3 regions of the Streptomyces sp. NPDC058459 genome follow, and region 2 is predicted to be linked to each of the others. Evidence: riboswitches for the same ligand, from Rfam matches in the RefSeq annotation. Region 2 holds a riboswitch; each other region holds the start of a gene.
What was found. A riboswitch is a leader RNA that binds a small molecule or an ion and turns the genes downstream of it on or off. The one in region 2 is predicted to bind thiamine pyrophosphate.
Positions count from the first base shown of each region.

Region 1 (6,135 bases), on a different contig from region 2:
CGCCTCCAGGTGCGGTCCTCCGTCGCGGGGCTGGAGCCGCAGCGCCACATGGGTGCCCCGGAAGGTGCGGGCGGTCACCGTGCAGGCCAGTCCCTCGCCGGCGGCCATGAGCCGCACCCCGGCGGGCCGCACCAGCAGCTCCCCGGCGCCCTGCGGCGAGCCCTCGGGCACCGGCAGCTTGCCCCACGGGGTGTCGGCGGCCGCCCCGGTCACGCTCGCCGGGACCACGTTCTCGAAGCCGAGGAAGCGGGCCACGAACGCGTCGGCCGGCCTGCGCCACACCTCCAGCGGGGTCCCGGACTGCGCGATCCGCCCGTCCCGCATCACCAGCACCCGGTCGGCCAGCGCGAACGCCTCGCCCTGGTCGTGCGTGACGGCGAGCACGGTGGTGCCCAACCGGCTGAAGAGCTGCCGGAGTTCGACCGTCAGCCGCTCCCGCAACGAGCGGTCCAGCTGGCCGAGCGGCTCGTCCAGCATCAGCAGCCTCGGCCGGGGTGCGAGCGCCCGCGCGAGGGCGACCCGCTGCTGCTCCCCGCCCGAAAGACCGGCCACCGCCCGCCGGTCCGCACCGGGCAGCCCGACCAGCTCCAGCAACTCCGTTACCCGAACCTCCCTTTCGGCCTTGGGCATGCCATGCATACGGAGCCCGAAGGCGACGTTGCCGCCCACGTCCCGCTGCGGGAAGAGCTGATGGTCCTGGAACATCAGCCCGACCCCGCGCCGGTGCGCGGGCACGCCCGCCTGGTCCAGGCCGTCGAGCAACACCCGCCCGGCGTGCAGCGGTTGGAGCCCCGCCACGCTCCGCAGCAGGGTCGACTTGCCGCTGCCACTGGGCCCGAGCACGCACACCACCTCGTGCTCGGCGACCCCGAGGTCCACCGTGTCCAGCACCGGCCGCCCGCCCAGACGGACGGTCGCCTCCTCGATGTTCAGCATCAGAACTCCCCCGTCCGGTCGGTGCGCAGCCGCTCAAGGACGAGCAGCGCGGCCGCGCAGACCAGCATCAGAATCGTGGAAAGGGCCATCGCCTGCCCGTAGTTCAGCTCTCCGGGCCGGCTCAGCAGCCGGGCCACCGCGACCGGGAGCGTGGGGTTGTCGGGCCGGGCGATGAACACGGTCGCCCCGAACTCACCGAGCGACACGGCGAACGCGAACCCGGCCGCGACCAGCGACGCCCGCCGCACCAGCGGCAGATCGACCTCCCGCCACACCCGCCAGGGCGACGCCCCGAGCACCGCCGCCGCCTCCCGGAGCCGGGTGTCCACCGCCCGCAGCACCGGCAGCATGGTCCGTATGACGAAGGGGGCGCCTACCAGCGCCTGGGCGAGCGGGACCAGGAACCAGGACTGGCGCAGGTCCAGCGGCGGCTCGTCCAGCGCGATCAGGAAGCCGAAGCCGACGGTGACGGCGGAGACGCCGAGCGGCAGCATCAGCAGCGCGTCGAACCCGCGCACCAGCCGGCCCGCGTCCCGCCGGGCCAGCGCGGCGGCGGCGAGCCCGCCGACCACCAGGGCGATACCGGTGGCGGCGACCGCGTACTCCAGCGAGGTCCACACCGCGTGCAGCGGCGCCACCAGGAACGTACCGCCGTCGGCGTCGGCGAGCGCCCGGTAGTAGCCGAAGCCCGGTGCGTCCAGTGAGCGGCGCACCAGCACACCGAGCGGCAGCACCAGCAGCACGGCGACGGTGGCGAGCACCCCGCCGAGCAGCGCCCACTGGCCGGCGCCGCGGGGCCGGCGGGCGGTGACGGAGGCGTCGACCAGGCGCAGCGCGGTCTCCCGGCGCCGTACCGTCCAGGCGTGCACGGCGAGGATCGCGCCGACGGCGGCGAACTGCACCAGGGTGAGGACGGCGGCCGTGGTGAGGTCGAAGACCTGGGAGGTCTGGCGGTAGATCTCCACCTCCAGGGTGGAGAAGGTGGGGCCGCCGAGGATCTGGACCACGCCGAAGGAGGTGAAGGTGAACAGGAACACCATCAGCGCGGCGGCGGCCACGGCGGGCGCCAGGGCGGGCAGCGTGACCTGGCACCAGGCGCGCGGCGGGGACGCGCCGAGCATCCGGGCGGCCTCCTCCTGCCGGGGGTCGAGCTGGCCCCACAGGCCGCCGACGGTGCGGACGACCACGGCGTAGTTGAAGAAGACGTGCGCGAGCAGGATCGCCCACACCGTGGTGTCCAGGCGGACCCCCCACAGCTCGTCCAGCAGCCCGCCGTGGCCGACGAGCGCGAGGAACGCGGTGCCGACGACCACCGTGGGCAGCACGAACGGCACGGTGACCACGGCCCGCAGCACCTGCTTGCCCGGGAACTCCAGCCGGGCGAAGGCGTAGGCGGCGGGCAGGGCGATCAGCAGGGTGAGCGCGGTGGAGGCGAGCGCCTGCCAGGTGGTGAACCACAGCACGTGCCGGACGTCGGAGCGGCCCAGCACCTCGGCGAACCGCCCGAGGTGCCAGGTCCCGTCGGCCTTCAGCCCGCGCACCGTGATGGCGGCGACGGGCCAGGCGAAGAACAGCGCGAAGAACGCGACGGGCAGGGCCATGAGCCCCAGCCGCGCCACGCTCCCGCGGCTTCGCCGCCCGGCCGCCGCTACTTCAGTACGAGTGACGTCCACGAGCTGACCCACCGGTCGCGGTTGGCGGCGATCTTCTCGGGCGCCATGGTCACCGGGTCCTTGGCGGCGGGCCCGTACTCGGTGAACTCGGCGGGGACCTTCGCGTCCTTGATCACCGGGTACACGAACATGTTCAGCGGCATGTCCTGCTGGAAGCGCGTGGACAGCAGGAAGTCGAGGAACGCCTTGCCGCCCTCGGCGTTCCTGGCGTTCTTGAGCAGCCCGGCGAACTCGACCTGCCGGAAGCAGGTGCCCTCCGCGACACCGGTCGGGGCGGTCGCCGGCCTCTTCTTGGCATAGATCACCTCGGCGGGCGGCGAGGAGGCGTACGACACGACGAGCGGCCGGTCACCACCCGCCTTCTTGCCCTCGGAGGAGCCGGAGAACTCCTGGTAGTACGCCTGCTCCCAGCCGTCGACGACCTTGACGCCGTTGGCCTTGAGCTTCTTCCAGTACCCCGCCCAGCCCTGGTCGCCGTAGGCGGCGGCGCTGCCGAGCAGGAAGCCGAGGCCCGGCGAGGAGGTGCCGGCGTTCTCGGTGACCAGCAGGTTCCTGTACCTGGGGTCGGCGAGGTCGGCGAAGTTGCGCGGCGGCTTCAGCTTGTGCTCGTCGAAGTACGCCTTGTCGTAGTTGACGCAGATGTCGCCGTGGTCGACGGGCGTGACCCGGTGCCTGGCGCGGTCGAGCTGGAAGGCGGGGTCGGCCTGGTCGAGGCCCTTGGCGGCGTACGGCTGGAAGAGGCCGTTGTCGAGGGCGCGGGAGAGCAGGGTGTTGTCGACGCCGAAGAAGACGTCGCCCTGGGGGTTGTCCTTGGTGAGGACCGCCTTGTTGACGGCCTGTCCGGCGTCGCCGTCCTTGAGGACGCGCACCCGGTAGCCGGACTGCTTCTCGAAGTCCGCGATCACGTTCTTGGACGCGGCCCACGAGTCGTGGCTGACGAGGGTCACGGTCCTGGTGTCCGCTGCCCCCTTGGCGTCGGTGGACCCGCACGCGGAGAGCGTGAGCAGGCCGAGGCCGACCGCCGCGGCCACGAAGGTCTTGGTGTGCACTGGTGGTCCTCCTGGGGTGGGCCAGGAAGAGACGCGGCCCCGCCCGGACTCCGTGCGGGAGGCCGGGCAGGGCGCAACAGCTTGAGTGATGACCGAACTTCCTACCCGGAATGACCTGGGCGAGGTTCAGAGGGTCTGCGGCCTGGTCGCCGCACTCTCAGCGCTGTGGCGCTCCCCTGTCGGAATATGCAGATGTATGACCGTACGAAGGTGTACGGGTATGACGTTGTGCTGACCGGCCCAGGTTACCGCTCGGTGGCCGCGAGCTGGCCACACGCCCCGTCGATCTCCTGACCGCGGGTGTCCCGGACGGTCACCGGCACGCCGTGCGCGGCGATGGCCTCGACGAACGCCTTCTCGTCCTCGGGACGGGAGGCGGTCCACTTGGAGCCCGGGGTGGGGTTGAGCGGGATCAGGTTGACGTGCACGGGCCTGCCCTTGAGCATCCGGCCGAGCCGGTCACCGCGCCACGCCTGGTCGTTGATGTCCCGGATCAGCGCGTACTCGATGGACAGCCGGCGGGCCGACTTCTCCGCGTACTCGAACCCGGCGTCCAGCACCTCGCGCACCTTCCACCGCGTGTTCACGGGGACGAGGGTGTCGCGCAGTTCGTCGTCGGGGGCGTGCAGGGAGATCGCCAGCCGGCACTTGAAGCCCTCGTCGGCGAAGCGGTGGATGGCGGGCACGAGGCCGACCGTCGACACGGTGATCCCGCGCTGGGACAGCCCGAGCCCGTCGGGCGCCGGTTCGGTCAGCGCCCGGATGGCACCGACGACCCGCTTGTAGTTGGCGAGCGGCTCGCCCATCCCCATGAAGACGATGTTGGAGAGCCGGGCGGGCCCACCGGGGACTTCCCCGTCCCGGAGCGCCCGCATGCCGTCCACGATCTGGTGCACGATCTCGGCGGTGGACAGGTTCCGGTCCAGCCCCGCCTGACCGGTCGCGCAGAACGGGCAGTTCATCCCGCATCCGGCCTGCGAGCTGATGCACATGGTGACCCGGTCCGGGTACCGCATCAGCACGGACTCGACGAGCGTGCCGTCGAACAGCCGCCACAGCGTCTTACGGGTGGTCCCCTGGTCCGTGGCCAGATGCCGGACCACCGACATCAGCTCCGGGAACAGCGCCTCGCGCAGCCTCTCCCGCGAGCCGGCCGGGATGTCCGTCCACTGCTCGGGGTCGTGCGCGTACCGCGCGAAGTAGTGCTGCGAAAGCTGCCTGGCACGGAACGGCTTCTCGCCCGCCTCCGCGACAGCGTCCTTCCGCTCCGCGGGCGAGAGGTCAGCGAGATGCCGCGGCGGCTTCTTGGCTCCGCGGGGGGCGACGAAAGTGAGTTCTCCGGGCTTGGGCATGGTGGTACCAGTGTCTCAGATCGACTCCAGTGGCCTCAGCCACGGCGGGGTGGAGGTGGTCACCCCTGAGTACCGCCTGCCCGGCGCCGCTGACGCCGCCGGCTACGACTCCCCCGGTCCTGGGCACGCTCCGCACCCCGTGGACGCTTCGCTCGGCCGGTGTCTGGACCGGGTGGCGTCACCGTTCCCCGGCCGGAAGCGCACGACGCCGGCGGCGACACCGAGGCGGTCACAGCAGCCGCCGCGAGCCAGGCCCGCAGACTCGTATGGGTCATGACGAGGTTTCCCAGTACTTCCAGCCGGTCTCGGAGGTGGGCAGCGTCGCCGACCCGTGCCCGATCTCGACACCGCCGCAGTTGCCGCCGCCGGAGCGGTACTTCTTCCAGGTCACCTCGTAACCCCAGGAGCCGAACTGCAGATGACCGTACTTGCCTCTGGCGATGGTGCGGGAGTACGAGTGCCCAGGGGCGACGGTGACGCGTCCGCCGATCTTGACACTGACGTCGGCCTCGGCTTTCGCCACGATCCCGCCGGCCTCGAACTCGCCTGTGCCCGTCACCCGCGCGGAGATGGTCCCTCCCCGGGGCACGACCACGGTGACCGTGCCGCCCGGCCCGTCCTTGTACGTGGTGCCGTCCCACCGGAACGGCACATGAACGGCCTTCTCGGACCTGATGCTGTACCACTCGGCGGGTACGGCCGTGCTGTCGGCCGGCACTGGCTCCGCTCTCGCGGTGTCGACCGCCGTGAGGCAGAGAAGCGAGGCCGCGACAGCGCCGGTCAGAGCGCGTCGTGCGCTGATGCCCATGTGACACCTTTTCCGGTGAACCGCCCCCGTGGCGATCGAGCACCTGGACACTACGGTCTGGACATGCGCGTGACCCTCCGAACCGAGGTGCTCTGAGGAGAACTTGAGGATCTGCGTCTCTCCGGCCCCCATCAGGAGCGTTCGCCCGCGCCCGCCGACACCGGCGGGCCCCGCTCTCCGACGGGATGCTGTTGGTCAATTCGGGGTCGTCTGCTTCGCCCCGTCGATCATGTGATCGGCGGGGCGAAGTGCTGCGAAGTGGCTGGTGCGCGTTCGGGCTCGTGGGACGCCGGTGAGGTGGGCGTCGATGCGGGCGA
Region 1 covers NZ_JBHXLV010000027.1:652-6,786, reverse strand. The annotation lists gene ACFWN1_RS08110 (ABC transporter ATP-binding protein) at 1-936, opposite strand, end outside; gene ACFWN1_RS08105 (ABC transporter permease) at 936-2,537, opposite strand; gene ACFWN1_RS08100 (thiamine ABC transporter substrate binding subunit) at 2,585-3,658, opposite strand; TPP riboswitch at 3,739-3,846, opposite strand; gene rlmN (23S rRNA (adenine(2503)-C(2))-methyltransferase RlmN) at 3,904-5,010, opposite strand; gene ACFWN1_RS08090 (hypothetical protein) at 5,282-5,818, opposite strand; gene ACFWN1_RS08085 (transposase) at 6,014-6,135, opposite strand, start outside.
Region 1: linked by a shared signal. The riboswitch ahead of ACFWN1_RS08100 (thiamine ABC transporter substrate binding subunit) and the one ahead of thiC (phosphomethylpyrimidine synthase ThiC) in region 2 are both predicted to bind thiamine pyrophosphate.

Region 2 (6,135 bases):
CCGCCGGGCTCCGTGAACCTCTGAAGAAACGCTTCTGCTAGAGCCCGCGGTCCGGCTGCCCCGGACGCCGGCCCGCCGGACCCGAACAGCGCCGCTCAGCGCTTCCTGCGCCGCCCCCTGCCACCGGAGGCCACGGCGGGCCGGGCGGCCGGAGGAGCCGCCGTACCGGATGCGGGGCGGTCGGCCGACACGACCAGCGCGGCGAGCGCGGTGGTGACCGGCACCGAGGCGACCAGGCCGATCGAGCCGACCAGCGTGCGCACGATCTCCTCGGCGACCAGTTCACTGGTGGCCACCGTGCCCACACCGCTCTGTGCGATGGAGAACAGCAGCAGCAGGGGCAGCGCGGCACCCGCGTAGGCGAGCACGAGGGTGTTGACGACGGAGGCGATGTGGTCGCGGCCGATGCGGATGCCCGCCCGGTACAGCCCGCGCCAGCCCATCGAGGGATTGGCCTCGTGCAGCTCCCACACCGCAGAGGTCTGGGTGACCGTCACATCGTCCAGCACGCCCAGCGAGCCGATGATGACGCCCGCCAGCAGCAGGCCGCTCATGTCGATCGACGGGTAGAGACCGTGGATCAGGCCCGTGCTGTCGTCCGTGTTGCCGGTGAGGGCGGCCCAGCCGATGAACTGCGAGCCGAGGAAACCGATCAGCAGCAGGGAGACGAGGGTGCCGAGCACCGCGACGGAGGTCCGTGCGGACAGGCCATGGCACATGTAGAGCGCGATGAGCATGATCGCGCTCGATCCGACCACGGCCACCAGCAGCGGATTCGAGCCCTGGAGCACCGCGGGCAGGATGAACAGGGTCAGCACCAGGAAGCTGACGGCCAGCGCCACCAGCGCCATGACACCGCGCAGCCGGCCCACCACCACGACGGCGACCGCGAAGATTCCGGCCAGCAGCGCCATGGGGAACTTGCGGTCCAGATCGGTGACGGCGTACTGGAGGTCCTTCGGCGCCTTGGGCTCGTAGGCGACCACGACCTTGTCGCCCTGGTGCAACTGCCGGGTCTGGTCGGGCTGCACCAGCTCGGTGAAGGTGCGGCCCTGGTCCTTGCCGGTGTCGACCCGGACCGTCGCCTTCTTGCAGGGGCCCTTCTGGGCCTGGGTGGCCGGACCCGCGCCCGTGCCGGAAGGATCGCCGGCCGGGGCTCCCCCGCCGGTACCGCCCACCTGGCAGCTCACCGGGGTGACCTGGGTAACCGTGGCCTGCTGGGTCTGGCGGTCGAAGCCGACCCCGGTGCGCTGGTGCGGCGGCGCGCCTCCGGGCCAGAGCACCACCAGACCCACGACGACGGCCGCGCTGAACGGGATCAGGATGGCCGCGATGACCTTGCGCAGATGCTTGGAGACCGGGGTGGCGGGGCCGTGGCTGTGCGAGTGGCCATGCCCCTGACCGTGACCGCCATGGCCGCCATGACCACCGCGCCCGTCACCATGCCCGTCGTGCCCGCCTCCGGAGCCGGGTCCGTGCTCACCCCCGGGGCCGGGGCCGGGGCCTGGTCCGGAGCCGGGTCGCCGGGGTGGGCCGGGGGGAGGGTAGGGGGGCTGCTGCGTCGTGGTCACGGCCCGATCATTGCAAGAACGGGGGGAGGCCCACTGTTCATCCCGTCACACCGGGCGCTAGCGTGGAGGAACCTTTGCACACGCGGGAGCTCGGAGCACCGGGCTGAGAGGGCGCTGACCTCCGTCGTTGCGATGTTTCACGTGGAACCACGTTCCACGTGAAACATCTGCGGGCGGAACTTGCTGCGTCGACCGCCGAACCTGTTACCGGGTAATGCCGGCGTAGGGAGTAGGTCTCATGACCAACAAGGACGCGCGCACGTTTGCCTCCGCGCGGAGCACGACGACCAGTTCGTCGGGCGAGGGGGCCGGAAAGTCCATCGGCTGGCACAAGGCGTATGTCGCGGGCTCGCGCCCCGATCTGAGGGTGCCGATCCGTCAGGTGCATCTCTCCAACGGGCGGTCGGTCGCGCTGTACGACACCTCCGGCCCGTACACCGATCCTGAAGCCGCCACCGATGTCCGCCGGGGGCTGGCCCCGTTGCGGGAGAACTGGATCGTCGCCCGTGGCGACACCGAGGAGTACGCGGGCCGTCCCGTCCGGCCGGAGGACGACGGGATCAAGCACACCTCGCCGCGCGGCGGTCTGCGTAATCTGGACGCGGTCTTTCCGGGACGGCCCCGGCAGCCCCGGCGGGGGCGGGCGGGGCAGGCGGTCACACAGCTCGCGTACGCCCGCCGGGGGGAGATCACGTCCGAGATGGAGTTCGTGGCGCTTCGGGAGAACGTCGCCCCCGAGGTGGTCCGCGAGGAGATCGCGGCGGGCCGGGCCGTGCTGCCCGCCAATGTGAACCATCCGGAGAGCGAGCCGATGATCATCGGCAAGCGGTTCCTGGTGAAGGTCAACGCCAACATCGGCAACTCGGCGGTCTCCTCCTCGATCGAGGAGGAGGTGGAGAAGATGACCTGGGCCACCCGCTGGGGCGCCGACACGGTCATGGACCTCTCCACCGGCCGCAACATCCACACCACCCGCGAGTGGGTGCTGCGCAACTCCCCCGTGCCCATCGGCACCGTGCCCCTCTACCAGGCCCTGGAGAAGGTCGACGGCAGGGCCGAGGAACTGACCTGGGAGGTCTACAAGGACACGGTGATCGAGCAGGCCGAACAGGGCGTGGACTACATGACGGTGCACGCGGGTGTGCGGCTGCCGTACGTCCCGCTCACGGCGAACCGCAAGACCGGCATCGTCTCGCGCGGCGGCTCGATCATGGCTGCCTGGTGCCTGGCGCACCACAAGGAGTCGTTCCTGTACGAGAAGTTCGAGGAACTCTGCGAGATCCTCGCCGCCTACGACGTCACCTACTCGCTCGGCGACGGTCTGCGGCCCGGTTCGATCGCGGACGCCAACGACGAGGCGCAGTTCGCGGAGTTGCGCACGCTCGGGGAACTCAACCGGATCGCCCGGCGCTTCGACGTACAGACGATGATCGAGGGTCCCGGGCACGTCCCGATGCACAAGATCAAGGAGAACATCGAGCTTCAGCAGGAGATCTGCGACGAAGCTCCGTTCTACACGCTCGGCCCGCTGACCACCGACGTCGCACCGGCGTACGACCACATCACCTCGGGTATCGGCGCCGCGATGATCGCCTGGTGGGGCACGGCGATGCTCTGCTACGTCACGCCCAAGGAGCACCTGGGCCTGCCGAACCGGGACGACGTCAAGACCGGCGTCATCACCTACAAGATCGCAGCCCACGCGGCCGACCTGGCCAAAGGCCACCCCGGAGCCCAGGAGTGGGACGACGCGCTCTCGGACGCCCGCTTCGAGTTCCGGTGGGAGGACCAGTTCAACCTGGCCCTGGACCCGGACACGGCGCGGGAGTTCCACGACGAGACGCTGCCCGCCGAACCGGCGAAGACGGCCCACTTCTGCTCCATGTGCGGGCCGAAGTTCTGCAGCATGAAGATCTCGCAGGACATCCGGCGCGAACACGGCGGCAACCGGGCCGAGATCGAGGAGGGCATGGCAAGGAAGTCTCTGGAGTTCGCGGCCACGGGCAACCGGGTCTACCTCCCGATCGTGGAGGACCCGTCCTAGCCGGACCGTTCCAAGCCGGAGCTGGCCCTAGTCCGGTTGGTGTTCCGGTCCGCCGAAGTCCGGGCTCGTGTAGTCCGGGCTGCTGAAGCGGGGGCGGTCGGTGGCCGCTCCGTCGTCGGGGCTGCTGAAGCCGGGGCGGCCGTAGCCCAGGCGGGGCATCCGGCCGCTCGGTCCGGAAGCCGGCAGGGGCGGTGAGGCGGGTCCGCCGGGCTGGGCGAGGGCGTCGCGCAGGAAGGGCAGGATGCCGCGTTCGAGCAGCGCGTCCCGCCACTCCTGCCCCGCCCTCGCCACCGCCTCGCGCGCCTCATCCTGGACGGCGGCCCCTGCGGACGAGTTGTTGCGCAGCGCGGTGATCAGCAGCGCCACCCCGGCGGTCAGGATCGCCGCCGCCGCCACGGCGCCGAAGACCCAGCCGACGGTGAGCATGGTCCGGCCGAACTGCTGGCCGGGGGCGAGCATCTTCAGGATGTAGCCGACCAGCAGGAAGATCACCGCGGCCGTGCCGGCGAGCACGGGGGCCAGGACCGCGATCATCGCGCTGGCGCCCGCCCCGGCGGCCTCGGCGGTCTCACCCAGGGCGGCGGCGAGCCCAAGGGCGCCCGAACCCTGCTCCACCGCACCGGATTCGGTGCTGGAGCCCTCGGCGGGAGGTGCCGGACGGCGCAGTTCCTCGCGGGTCTTGACGTAGTGCTGGTACTCGATGGCGGCGGCCGCCGCGATGAGGGCCGTGGCATTGAGCGCCATCGTGCGCAGTTGCTCAGGGTTCAGCCGCTCTCCGACGGCGGACAGCTCCGGGTACTCGGGTGCGGAGCGCAGCGCCTCATCGAGGAGCCGCTCGAATTCCCGGCGATCCTCGTTCAGCAGGTGCTGCGGAACGCTGTTCATGTGCATCCCCCGATGCTCCGTGGGCTTGGAGGCTCGCATGGCGGCGAGCCGTCGGGCAGAAACGGAGGGGAGCCTGCTACGGACAAGCCGATGGTAGAGCTGTCACACCGGACGGTGACAGGGGATTGCCGGAAATTGAGACCAGGCGAAGCGTCAGGCGTCCAGGGGGAGTTGCTGGACGAGCAGCTTTCCGGCCATGGTCACGCCGCCGTCCATGGCGATGGCGAGGCCGTCGGCGTAGACGTGCGGACCCTCGACATGGGGGTCGCTCCGATCCTCGCTCTCCTCGGAGCCGACCTGGCCGAGCAGATAGGGAATCGGGCTGTGGCCGTGAACGACCCGGGCGCCACCGTACGTATCCAGGAGGGAGCGCACGGCGTCGGCGCCGCCCTCGTCGCGGAAGGAGAAGCGCCGGGTGAACTTGCGGAACAGGTCCCACACCTCGTCCGCGTCGTTGCGGGTGAGCGCCTCGCGGACGGTGTCGTTGACGGCCTCGATCGAGTCGCCGTAGTCGAGGTAGGCGGTGGTGTCGGAGTGGACCAGCAGATGGCCGTCGACCTCCTCGATCGCGTCGAGACGGGCCATCCACTGGAGGTGGTGGTCCTGGAGGCGGTCCATGTCGGTCTTCTGGCCGCCGTTGAGCAGCCAGGCCGCCTGGAAGGTGGCCGTGCCCGCGCCGGAGTTGACCGGGGTGTCGCCGAACCGCTTGGCGCCCAGCAGCAGCAGCTCGTGGTTGCCCATCAGGGCCTTGCAGTAGCCGCCGGCCGCCGCGGCCTCGGCGGACAGCCGCATCACGAGGTCGATGACACCGATGCCGTCCGGACCCCGGTCGGTGAAGTCGCCGAGGAACCACAGCCGGGCGGTGCCCGCGCACCATTGGCCGGCCTCGTCTACCAGGCCCTTCTCCCGCAGCGCGCTCAGCAGCTCCTCGATGTAGCCGTGGACGTCACCGACGACGAACAGCGGGCCGGGACCCGCCTCGGTCTGCGGCGCCGGGGCGGCCGCCGGTTCGCCGGGCGGCGGAAGGGTGTCGCCGCGCTGGATGACCGGCAGGTCGCGCTCGGTCGGGGTGTACCCGTCGGGGTGCCCCTCCTCGTGCGGCGGGACGACGTCACCGGGGTGGACGTCGGCGTACGGACCGGTCTCGTGGACGTACGCGGGCACCCGGAAGTCGCGCAACGTCGCCGTTCGCTCCGTCTCGGGTCCCGGACCGGCCCCCTGAGTCATCAGACCCCTCCACCATCGCGCCGCAGCTGCACCGCTTCGGACTGCCTGGTCGCAGCGGCCCGCGGTGTCGTGGGCCCATCATAGGAATGCGCGTCGCACCATGTGATGACCCAGGGGTGGTGAATCGCGGCGAGGCTCCTGATCGCCGACGCTTTCGTCCCGGTCGGGCGGGGTTTCGACCGGTCGCCCGGCATGATCGATCGCCCGCGCCGGGCAGTCGTCCGCCCCGGTTCGGCGAGGCGGAACCGCCCCCGGCGCGCCCCGCCCGACCGCGCCCGCCGGACGGACCCCCTCGGGACCGGTTCCGTCAGCCCCGTTCCGGCGTCCGGGGCGGGCTGACCGTGGTGCGCGGCGGACGGCGCTGGGACGAGGTGCGCACGATCAGCTCGGTCGGTATCACCTGTTCGA
Region 2 covers NZ_JBHXLV010000018.1:29,812-35,946, forward strand. The annotation lists gene ACFWN1_RS06265 (YibE/F family protein) at 96-1,571, opposite strand; TPP riboswitch at 1,644-1,817, shown strand; gene thiC (phosphomethylpyrimidine synthase ThiC) at 1,810-3,615, shown strand; gene ACFWN1_RS06275 (hypothetical protein) at 3,643-4,506, opposite strand; gene ACFWN1_RS06280 (metallophosphoesterase) at 4,654-5,727, opposite strand; gene ACFWN1_RS06285 (LacI family DNA-binding transcriptional regulator) at 6,035-6,135, opposite strand, start outside.

Region 3 (6,135 bases), on a different contig from region 2:
CGGCAACCTCTGCATCGGACGCGGCAGCGACCCCCGCTACGACCCCCGCCGACTGATCGCACTGCTCCTGGCAGGGCTCCGCCGCCCCCTCACGTCCTGACCGTCCGGGGCCGCCGACGAGACAGCCGGCGCCCCGCCTCGGCGGCAGCAGGCTCCCGCGCAGCGACGAGGCCACCTACGACTCCGACAAGGTCGCCGGCGGGGGGGCGGCTTCGGCGGCCGGGGCCCCGCCCAGTCCATGGCCAGCGCGGCGGGCGCGGCGATGTCCGCGATCAGACCTTCCCGACACGTAGCGCACCTCACATTTACGGCGTTTGACTTCAAGCGCTTCAAGTGTCGGATGCTTCTCACATGTCAGCAGCAGCCCGAGAGTCAGTGGGTCTAACCATTCAGGAGATGGCACGACGGTCGGGTTTTAGTGAGCCCACGTTGCGCTACTACGAAAAGATCGGGCTGCTGGGAGAGGTCGCTCGAGACGGCTCCAGCGGTCATCGCCGGTATGAGCCAGCAACCGCGGCCCGCGTCGAGGCGCTGGCTTGCCTGCGTTCAGCAGGGGTGACAGTCAGCGGCCTGCGTCGCTACCTGGACCTGCTCGCCCGCGGAGATTCCGGAGCCGGCGATCTGCGGGACCTGTTCGCCGCTCAGGCGGAAAAGCTGGCGGCCGACATCGAGCGACTGCAGCTCCGTCTGGCGTATCTGCGCGGCAAAGCGGATATGTGGGACGCCCGTGCTCGCGGGGACGCCCCCGCCGAGAACCGCGCCGTCGAAGAAGTCACGCGCCTACTGGAACACTTCAAGCACTGAAGGATCGAAACACCATGAGCATGGCAAACAATGTGTCCGTCCCTGAGAATGCGACGGTGCTGGTCACCGGTGGCAACGGCTTCGTCGGCAGCCACGCGATCGAGAGGCTGCTCCGGGAAGGTCACCGCGTGCGGACGACAGTCCGGGGGTCGCAGCAGCAGGCCGAGAAGCTGGCGGCGCTCCAGCAGTCCGGCATCGATCCGACAGGCCGCCTGGAGTTCGTCGTCGCCGACCTCAGCGCCGATGAGGGCTGGGCACAGGCTATGGACGGTGCGACCCACGTCCTCCACCACGCCTCGCCCTTCCCGGTCGCTCCGCCCGAGACGGAGGACGAGGTCGTCCTCCCTGCCCGTGACGGTGCCCTGCGAGTCATCACCGCGGCCCGCAGCGCCGGCATTCCGCGGGTCGTCATGACGTCCTCCTACGCCGCGGTCGGGTACACGATGACACCCGACGATCATTACACGGAGGAGAACTGGACCGACCCGGAAACCCCGGGCCTGCCTGCCTACCACAAGTCGAAGATCCTGGCCGAGGCGGCGGCGTGGGACTACGTCCGCGCTCACGGAGACATCGAGCTCGTGGTGATCAACCCCACGGGCATCTTCGGCCCCCAGCTGGTGGACCGGCCCTCCGGCTCGATCGGCCTGATCAAAGCGATGCTGAACGGGTACATGCCTGTGGTCCCGGTCATGCATTTCGGCGTCGTCGACGTGCGTGACGTCGTGGACCTGCACCTGCGCGCGATGGTGCACCCTGAGGCGGCGGGCGAGCGGTTCATCGCCAACAAGGAGTCGTCCAGCCTCTTCGGTCTGGCGAACATCCTGCGCAAGCGGTTCCCCGCCTTCGCGGACAAGCTTCCTGCCAAGGAGCTGACCATCGAGGAGGTGCGCGAGGTGGCCAAGACGGAGCCCGCTCTGCGAGAGGCCGCAGTGCTGGAGGGCCGGGTCCCTGTCATCAGCAACGACAAGGCACGATCGATGTTGGGCTGGGAGCCCAGGGAGATCACGGACACCATCACCGCGACCGCCGATGCGCTGATCGAGCTGGGAGCTGTCAGCCTGTCCGACAACGACAGCCCTCGACCGTGACCACCCCACGAACGCGGCCCGCACGTTACAACCCCTAAGGGGGTGCCCTATGCGGTCTTGAGGCGCATTCCGGGAAGGCGTGAACGAATGCGGTTCGCGCGGTCTGCTACGGGACGCCGGGCCGCAGTAGGAAGCCGCACCGCCGCCGCGCCGTCCTGCTGAGCCTGCGCCGCCCCGCCACCACCTCCGCGGCCGCGACGGCCGAGCCGCTCCTCGGACGAAGCGCCTTTCGAGGGTTGCGAAGACGCTGACGCCGGTACGGGTACCCCGGCAACGACTCGCGGCGTGTCGTTTCGGCGCCGGTTCGGGATGTCCGGGGGGCTGCCTGTGGGAGACGACGGGACGGGTGCCCGAAAAGACCGTTTTGGATGTGTCGGGGTGCTCATGGCGTGGCACCCGTTTCTGCGACCCGAGCGAGGCTTCCGGATTCGGCCGTCTGCCGTTCGGGAGCCCCACGGACCCGACGAGAAAGAGGAGTTCACCTCATGCCTCGGCACATCCTCGCCGCTCTTGTCGCGGCAGCGGCTCTGGCGGGTTTCTCCGCCCCTCACGCTTTCGCGGCCCCCTCCCCCTCGAACCAGGACCAGACCTTCCTCGTGCAGTCGCACCAGGGCAACCTGGCCGAGATCGCCGCCGGCCAGGACGCCGGCAGGCACGGCACGACGGCTTGCGTACAGCGAGCCGGACAGACCTGGGTGCGCGACCACACCAAGCTGGACGCCTCGGTGCGCAAGCTGGCGTACGCCACGCACACCACGCTGCCGACAGCGCCCTCCGCCGCGCAGCAGAAGGAGCTGAAGGCGGTCCAGGCGAAGGCGGGCAGCTCCGCGTACGACAGTGCCTGGCTCAAGGCTCAGGACGCGGCCCACCGGAAGACGCTGGTCGCCATCGACCAGCAGATCAAGCAGGGATCGAAGACGAGCGAGGTCGCGGCCGCCCGGACAGCCCGCCCCGTCGTCGCCATGCACCTGGACATGGTCCGCGGCGGCGTATGCCACCCGATGCCGCAGGGCACACACCACGGCGGCTGAGGAAAGACGCACGACCGTACGCCCGTCAGCGCCACACTCAGGAGACTTCATGTCCGAGACCGACACGTTTCTGCGCAGCGCACACGACCTGGGCCTCGCGGCCTGGTTCGGCGGATCTCTGATGGGGGCCGTCGGACTCAACGGCGCCGCCGAGGCGGAAGGCGGTACGGTGCGGGAAACCGCGCGCATCGCCAGCGCCGGCTGGGCGAAGTGGTCGCCCGTGGGCGCCGCCGCCGTGGTGGCGCATCTGGTGGGCGGAGCCGGGCTCCTCAACGCCAACAAGGAACGGGTGGCCCGCCAGAACAGCGTCGCCGCCTCCACCGCGGTGAAGCTGGCCGTCACCGCCGCCGCCCTGGCCGCGACCGCGTACACCCGCGTCCTGGGTCACAAGGTCGACCTCACCACCTCCGACGACCCCGACGCCCGCCAGATCGGGGAGGAGGCGCCCGGCGACCTCGAGACGGCGCAGCAGCACCTCACTCTCATGCAGTGGGTGGTGCCCTCCCTCACCGCCGCGCTGGTCGTACTCACCTCCCTGCAGGGCGAGCAGCAGCGGCCCACGCGGCAGTCCTTGGACGTCCTGCGGCGCGTCGCCCCCTTCGGCGCCTGACACGCCGGAAGAACGAGGCGGTGGCGACACCGAAACCGGTCACCCCGGCTGCCACTGGGACGGCACGTACGGCCGGCTCCGGGGCGAGGGACCGCCAAAGTCCCAGGTGCCGCTGCCGCCCGCTCGGGGCCGCGGAGGGGCCGGTGCACATCCACCCAGTCACGGGCTGAACTGACGTGCCGGGGCGGGGTCCATGACCTCTCCGTCAGTTTCGGACACCTCTGCTCGGCAGAGATCGTCTGTCAGACACGGCCTGAGCGCCCCGGCTCCGGCCGCCATACGCAAACCGACGGGCTCGCGGCGGAAAGGAGTTGCAGTAGGCTGGCCGGCGTAACGGACACGGGGTGCCCCGTCCGAGGGCTGAGATCACACCCGTTGAACCTGAACCAGTTAGCACTGGCGGAGGGATGTCTTCCATGAGTGTGGTGCGTCTTGCCGGCGAACCGTCCACCGACGGCCGGCCACATGTCTTCGACGGGCGGATGCCTGCGGCCGCCGGTGACCTCCGCGTCGAGGCGCACGGGATAGCGCCGGTCCCCGAGAGCAACCGTTACGGCGGCCCCGGCCGCCTGTTCACCGTGTGGTTCGCGCCCAACCTCACCATGACCGGCGTGTTCACCGGCACTACCGGCGTCGCACTCGGCCTGAACTTCGGCGCCGCGCTCGCCGCCGTCGTCCTCGGCACCCTGGTCGGGGCGGTGCCGACCGCGTATCTGGGGACCTGGGGAAGCCAGACCGGTGCCGGGCAACTGCCGCTGGCGCGCCTCGCGTTCGGCCGGGCGGTGGCGCTGCCCGCCGTCCTCCAATGGCTGTCCTCGGTGGCCTGGGACGCGCTGATCGGGCTCTTCGGCGGTGACGCGCTCGCGCGGCTGTGCGGCTGGCCGTTCTGGCTCGGCGTCCTGACGATGATGCTGGGGCAGGCCGCCCTGGGCGTGCTGGGGTACGAGGCCATCCACCGGCTCCAGATCGTCATGACCTTCGTGCTCGGCGCCGCGTTCGGACTGATCGCCTGGCGGCTGCTGGACGGTGCCCATCCGGTGGCGGCCGGCAGCGCGCACGGCGCCGACCAGGCCGGCGCGTTCGTACTGACCAGCACGATCGCGTTGAGCCTGACGCTGTCCTGGGCGCCGTACGCCAGCGATTTCAGCCGCTACCTGCCGCGCGCCACCTCTCGCCCGCGCATGTTCTGGTACACCCTGCTCGGCCTCACGGTGTCCTTCGTCGCCGTGCAGGCGCTCGGGCTGCTGGGTGCGTCCGTGCTGACCGACCAGACCGCCCGGGGTGTGCAGGAACTGCTGGGCGGCGGGGCCACGGCCGCGTTCGGCCTGCTCGCCGTGGCGCTGGCGGCGGTGTGCAGCAACGCCATGAACGACTACAGCGGTTCGCTGGCCCTCCAGACCCTAGGCGTGCGTCTGCCGCGCCCGGCGGCCGCCGTACTCGCCGCCGTGCTCGGCTTTCCGCTGGTGCTCTGGATGCACGCCGCCGACACCGCGGCCCGCTTCCAGAACGTGCTGCTCTTCGTCGGCTACTGGATCCCGGGGTTCGTGGCGATCGTCATCGTGGACTGGCGGGCCCGCGTCCGAGCGCGGCAGGGCGCTCCGATCGACCTCAGGGCCGAGGAGGCGGAGGTGGCCGAGGTGGCCGAGGCAGCCGGGCAGGGCGGTACGGACGGCTCCGCCGGTCGCGCCAGGGGTGCCCGGTCCCGCTCCGGGTGGGCGTCGTCGGCCGCTTTCGTCGCCGCCTTCGCCGCGGCCGTGCCCTTCATGAACACCACCCTGTACGAGGGACCGGCGGCCTCCGCCCTGAAGGGCGCCGACCTCTCCTTCTACGTGGCGTTCCTGGTGGCCGTCGCCGTCTACGCGCCGCTCCGGCTCCGCGGCCGTCCCCGCGCCTGACCCGCGCCCGCGCGGCTGCCCTCTGCCGCACCGCCGGCGCCCCGCCGGCGCCCCGTACGCCTCAGCCCTCTCCCTCGGACTCCCCCGGAGCGAACGCGCATGTCCACGACGCCCGCCGGTCCCACCGGCCTCGCCGCCTTCGCCCCGCGGGCCCTCGCCCGGGTGCGGGCGCAGGCCCCGCTGGTCCAGTGCCTGACCAACGCGGTGGTCACCGGCTTCACCGCGAACGTCCTGCTGGCCCTGGGCGCCGCACCGGCCATGGTCGACATCCCGGAGGAGGCCGGCCCGTTCGCGCGGATCGCCTCCGGGGTCCTGGTCAACCTCGGGACACCGCACGCGGAACAGCGCACCGCCATGACCGAGGCGGCACGTGCGGCGGCCGCCGCCGGCACGCCATGGGTGCTCGACCCGGTAGCGGTCGGCGCGCTGCCGGTGCGCACCGCGCTGGCCCGGCACCTGCTGGGCCTGCGGCCGACGGTGATCCGGGGCAACGCGTCCGAGATCATCGCGCTCGCGGGGGCGGGCGGCGGCGGCCGTGGGGTGGACGCGGCGGACGGTGTGGCGGCCGCCGAGGAGTCGGCGCGTGGGCTGGCCCGGACGACCGGTGGCGTCGTCGCCGTCTCCGGGCCGGTGGACTTCGTCACCGACGGGGCGCGTGACGCGCGGATCGCCAACGGGGACGCCCTGCTGACCCGGGTGACCGG
Region 3 covers NZ_JBHXLV010000247.1:53-6,187, reverse strand. The annotation lists gene ACFWN1_RS29360 (TetR/AcrR family transcriptional regulator) at 1-100, shown strand, start outside; gene ACFWN1_RS29355 (MerR family transcriptional regulator) at 352-804, shown strand; gene ACFWN1_RS29350 (SDR family oxidoreductase) at 819-1,895, shown strand; gene ACFWN1_RS29345 (DUF4142 domain-containing protein) at 2,381-2,926, shown strand; gene ACFWN1_RS29340 (hypothetical protein) at 2,976-3,536, shown strand; TPP riboswitch at 3,867-3,961, shown strand; gene ACFWN1_RS29335 (purine-cytosine permease family protein) at 3,953-5,431, shown strand; partial or broken gene thiM (hydroxyethylthiazole kinase) at 5,531-6,135, shown strand, end outside.
Region 3: linked by a shared signal. The riboswitch ahead of ACFWN1_RS29335 (purine-cytosine permease family protein) and the one ahead of thiC (phosphomethylpyrimidine synthase ThiC) in region 2 are both predicted to bind thiamine pyrophosphate.